DNA from 2 places in the Caldalkalibacillus uzonensis genome. Region 2 is predicted to be linked to the other one. Evidence: a T-box and tRNA genes for the amino acid it is inferred to sense, from the RefSeq annotation. Region 2 holds a T-box; the other holds one or more tRNA genes.
The links. A T-box is a leader RNA that pairs with one kind of tRNA and senses whether it is charged. The one in region 2 lies ahead of pheS (phenylalanine--tRNA ligase subunit alpha), so its partner is inferred to be a tRNA-Phe.
Positions count from the first base shown of each region.

Region 1: it encodes a tRNA-Phe, which carries the amino acid that the T-box ahead of pheS (phenylalanine--tRNA ligase subunit alpha) is inferred to sense. The anticodon was not compared.

Region 1 is NZ_JAUSUQ010000017.1:49,694-52,131, forward strand. Features, by position in the region: cyclic di-GMP riboswitch class I at 63-146, opposite strand; tRNA gene J2S00_RS17380 (tRNA-Cys) at 317-390, opposite strand; tRNA gene J2S00_RS17385 (tRNA-Gly) at 423-497, opposite strand; tRNA gene J2S00_RS17390 (tRNA-Gln) at 508-582, opposite strand; tRNA gene J2S00_RS17395 (tRNA-His) at 595-670, opposite strand; tRNA gene J2S00_RS17400 (tRNA-Trp) at 685-758, opposite strand; tRNA gene J2S00_RS17405 (tRNA-Tyr) at 765-849, opposite strand; tRNA gene J2S00_RS17410 (tRNA-Thr) at 861-936, opposite strand; tRNA gene J2S00_RS17415 (tRNA-Phe) at 960-1,035, opposite strand; tRNA gene J2S00_RS17420 (tRNA-Asp) at 1,123-1,199, opposite strand; tRNA gene J2S00_RS17425 (tRNA-Met) at 1,298-1,374, opposite strand; tRNA gene J2S00_RS17430 (tRNA-Val) at 1,390-1,465, opposite strand; tRNA gene J2S00_RS17435 (tRNA-Glu) at 1,470-1,546, opposite strand; tRNA gene J2S00_RS17440 (tRNA-Ser) at 1,573-1,666, opposite strand; gene J2S00_RS17445 (DUF2705 family protein) at 1,850-2,438, opposite strand, start outside.
Region 2 is NZ_JAUSUQ010000009.1:186,129-188,566, forward strand. Features, by position in the region: gene pheT (phenylalanine--tRNA ligase subunit beta) at 1-282, opposite strand, end outside; gene pheS (phenylalanine--tRNA ligase subunit alpha) at 308-1,342, opposite strand; T-box leader at 1,435-1,702, opposite strand; gene phnC (phosphonate ABC transporter ATP-binding protein) at 1,812-2,438, opposite strand, start outside.

The DNA of each region.
Region 1 (2,438 bases), on a different contig from region 2:
ATTAAGTTCATATGTTTAATAGAAAACACACCTCCGCTTAAGAAGGTGTGTTTGTTTTCTTAAACGGCAGCTGGCTGGCATGGCATGTTGCTTTAGCCCCTATAGCTTTGCGTCACTACGTTTCCGTAGCTTTGCCCTTGTGCGTTTTTTAAGCATTATGGAATTTGAATTTTTAAGCAATTGGAAGCAGGACCAATGTCCTGTCTATTATGTTACCATTTTTTTCTTCAATTAGGTACACGACTTATGACCTATTTTTGGGAATCATAAAATAAAAAACTTCTTTCACAGGAAAGAAGCATACTTAAAGTTAAAATGGAGGCGGCACCCGGATTCGAACCGGGGATAAAGGTTTTGCAGACCTCTGCCTTACCACTTGGCTATGCCGCCACTTAAATCACATATAAAAGTGTGTATAAAAATGGAGCGGAAAACGGGATTCGAACCCGCGACCCCCACCTTGGCAAGGTGGTGCTCTACCCCTGAGCTATTTCCGCTCGCATAGAATGGCTGGGCTGGCTGGATTCGAACCAGCGCATCACGGGGCCAAAACCCGTTGCCTTACCGCTTGGCTACAGCCCAACAGTAAAACTATGGGGCGACTGATGGGATTCGAACCCACGAATGCCGGAGCCACAATCCGGTGCGTTAACCACTTCGCCACAGCCGCCATGTTATATAGAGTGGCAGGGGCAGTAGGAATCGAACCCACACTTGCGGTTTTGGAGACCGCCGTTCTACCATTGAACTATGCCCCTGCAATATGGTGGAGGGGGACGGATTCGAACCGCCGAACCCAGAGGGAGCAGATTTACAGTCTGCCGCGTTTAGCCACTTCGCTACCCCTCCACATTTTCGTATGGTGCCGGCGAGAGGAATCGAACCCCCAACCCACTGATTACAAGTCAGTTGCTCTGCCAATTGAGCTACACCGGCACGCTATTAATCCATATTTTAAGTGGTGGCTCGGGACGGAATCGAACCGCCGACACGAGGATTTTCAGTCCTCTGCTCTACCGACTGAGCTACCGAGCCAGAGACAATTGTTAATATAACACACGTTTTGAGATGCTGTCAATTGCTTTGTGACTAGCAGTCCCTGTTAGTTAAATAGACATAAAATGGCGGAGCTGACGGGATTCGAACCCGCGATCTCCTGCGTGACAGGCAGGCATGTTAGGCCTCTACACCACAGCTCCACAATGTATCATGTTGCGCAAATATATTGGTTGCACCCTGCGGGTACCACGATTTTCGCTTCCATCGATGAAAATTCGACGTAGTAGCGCTCATATTTTGGTTGCGGGGGCAGGATTTGAACCTGCGACCTTCGGGTTATGAGCCCGACGAGCTACCAGACTGCTCCACCCCGCGTCATTCTTATGAAAGTGGTGGAGGGTGACGGGTTCGAACCGCCGACCCCTTGCTTGTAAGGCAAGTGCTCTCCCAGCTGAGCTAACCCTCCATAATGGTGACCCGTAGGGGATTCGAACCCCTGAATGCCGGCGTGAAAGGCCGGTGTGTTAAGCCACTTCACCAACGGGCCACGTAAAATGTATCTTTGATTTAATATGGCGGAGAGGGAGGGATTCGAACCCTCGAGACGGGTTATCCCCGCCTACACGATTTCCAATCGTGCTCCTTCGGCCAGCTCGGACACCTCTCCATGTCTTAACGCCGCTTAAAACTTGCGTTTTTTCTTGTCTCACCAGCGGCGACAGACAATAATATAACATGTCTTCAGTGTGAAGTCAACCGCCAAATGGCAATAAATTTTTCCATATTTCCTCCGCCATCAATCGTCTCAGTCATTGGCATTTGACTGGTAAAACATAGACCGTCAGCAGGACTAAGCGGTGATGTCCCGTTTTATGAAGGTTAACCAAGTCACCAAGATAAACAGGATGTAATACATAGATAAGACCAGTAAGGAAAATGAGAGGGTCATGCCCTCAACGAGGGGAAGCCCATCCACATATTGCCTGAGATCAAAGTGGGCAAACAAGATCCATTTGACCCACGGATACTGGCTTAATAAAACAGCCAACTGTCCGCCAGTAAACATCAGAAACATGGATAAGCCGATAGCCAAAGCACTGTTGGTGAAAACGGCAGCCACCATAAAAGCAAAGGTGACCATCATTACGAGCGGAATGCTCTCAAACGCATATTGCTGCAAAAGACCGCTTAATCCTTGGTCCTCTAGGAAATCCCCACCCGGATTGGTCCATAATCCTTCAAAGCCGAACAACACGCCCCCCAGCACCAGCGAACCGAGAAACAGCACCACAATCATATACATACTAAACAGCAGTACAGCGATATATTTGGCCAACAAAATTTTGGCACGATGGATGGGACGGATGAGCAATAGCTTGATGGTCCCCTGTGAAAATTCATTGGCTACCGATGTGGCAGCAACAATGATCGCAAACAAG
Region 2 (2,438 bases):
GGCTACAGGCACTTTTTGACCCTGGGCTACGTTTTTGGCTCCGCACACAATCTGTACAGGTTCCCCTTCTCCCAAATCAACCCGGCACACGCTTAACTTGTCCGCATTGGGATGCTGCATCCGCTCTTGGACATAACCGATCACAACCTCTTTTATTTCCTCGCCGCGTTTGATCACCTGCTCCACTTCAATACCGGACCGGGTTAATTTTTCAGCCAGTTCCTCAGGTGAGATATCACTCAAGTCCACATATTGGCTTAACCAGTTATAGGATACCAGCATGCTACTTCCTCCCTCTCTTCATTCACTATATTCGCCCGAATTGGCTTAAGAAACGTCCATCATTGGTGTAAAAGTGACGGATGTCATCAATCCCGTACTTCAACATGGCAATGCGCTCCACACCCATGCCAAACGCAAAACCGGTATACTTATTGGGGTCATAACCTGCCCGTTCCAGTACCCAGGGATGAACCATACCCGAACCCAGGATCTCAATCCAGCCGCTGTGCTTGCAGACCCGGCACCCTGTTCCGCCGCACAAGATACATGAAATATCTACTTCCGCACTGGGCTCAGTAAAGGGGAAAAAGCTTGGGCGTAGGCGGATCTGCTGGTTTTGCCCGAACATTTCCCGGGCAAACTGTAACAAGATTCCCTTTAAGTCACTCATGCTTACGCCTTCATCCACATATAAACCCTCAATTTGCATAAATTGATGGGAATGAGTGGCATCATCTGTATCACGGCGGAACACTTTGCCCGGACAGATGATTTTAACGGGCACTTGCCCTTTCATTGCCTCCATGGTACGCACCTGCACAGGGGATGTATGGGTTCGTAGCAGAATCTCTTCAGTAATATAAAAAGAGTCCTGCATGTCCCGGGCGGGATGGTTTTTGGGCAAGTTTAACGCTTCGAAGTTGTAGTAATCAGACTCCACCTCTGGGCCTTCGGCAATTTTAAAGCCCATGCCCAAAAATATGTCCTCGATTTGTTCAATCACACCGTTTAACGGATGGGTTGTGCCTTCCCGGACCGGACGTCCCGGCAGGGTCACATCCACTTTTTCCTGCTGCAATTTTTCTTCCAGTTGCTTTTGTTCCAACTCACGGATACGCGCTTCCAACTCTTCTTCAATTTGGCGGCGAATTTCATTCGCCAGCTGACCCACTTTGGGGCGCTCTTCTGCCGGGAGGGCCCCCATACCCCGCAGCACTTCGGTAATCGGGCCTTTTTTGCCCAAGTACTTCACTTTGACCTCCTGTAATTGCCTTACTTCTTGTGCAGCACCGATTTGAGCCAATGCCTCATCTTTTAAGGCAAGCAGTTTATCTTGCATCTTGTCCACCCTTTCTTAAGTGATTGTGTTTTTGATCAACAGACTCATTCCAACTCAACTTTTTCCCTAAAACAGAAAAAAGTCTCTCCCTTTTAAGGGACGAGACTTCGCGGTACCACCCTTGTTAGCCAAACATTAAATCGGTTTTGGCATGTCTTGCTGCCACAAAACTTCTGGCTCACTTCATTGGCATAACGGAATTGACCCGGTCACTGCTACCCCGTTTCCTTAAGCGGAAAGGCTCACAGGACAGCTCCGGAGGGAATTCAACAGCTTCCACCTTAGAGATGCTTCCAGCCCAAGGCATCTCCTCTCTTGAAGGGGAGAGGACTGTCTACTCTTCTCCTTCACAGCTGATCACCATATGTTGTTGTAATAGGCACATATACTCATATTCAGAGATTTATTATAAGCAAAAAATACAACTTTGGCAAATCTAACCGGCTTCTTCTTTAACAAGGAAGGTCATTCATGCGTAAATCCGCTCCAACACCCGATCAGTCACCTGCTCCGGAGAACCGTCATATACTTTATGGCCCTGCGACAAGCCAATAATACGGTCGCAGTATGTTAAAGCCAGATTTACATCATGCAGATTCAGAATGGTAGTCATCTGTTCGCTGTGATGAATCTCTTTAATCAAATCCATGACCTGTCTGCTGGTCACAGGGTCCAGACTGGCCACAGGCTCATCCCCCAAAAGCAGCTTGGGCTTTTGCATCATCACCCTGGCAATGGCCACACGCTGTTGCTGGCCACCGCTTAACTGATCCACACGTTTGTGGGCCAAATGGCCAATGCCGACTCTCTCCAGAGCAGCCATGGCCTGCTCTTTCTCCTGGGCAGAGATGATACCCAGTACATTTTTCCAGAAGGGACGGTAGCCAAAACAGCCCAACACACAATTTTGCAGAGCTGTTAAACGGGGAATCAAATGAAACTGCTGAAAAATCATCCCCATTTCCCTCCTGGCTTGGCGCAATGCTTTGCCGGACAGTTTGGTCATCTCCCTGCCGTTCCAGTTGACTCTGCCTGTGGTGGGTTTGACCAACTGATTAATGCAGCGTATCAGGGTCGACTTGCCGGCCCCACTGCG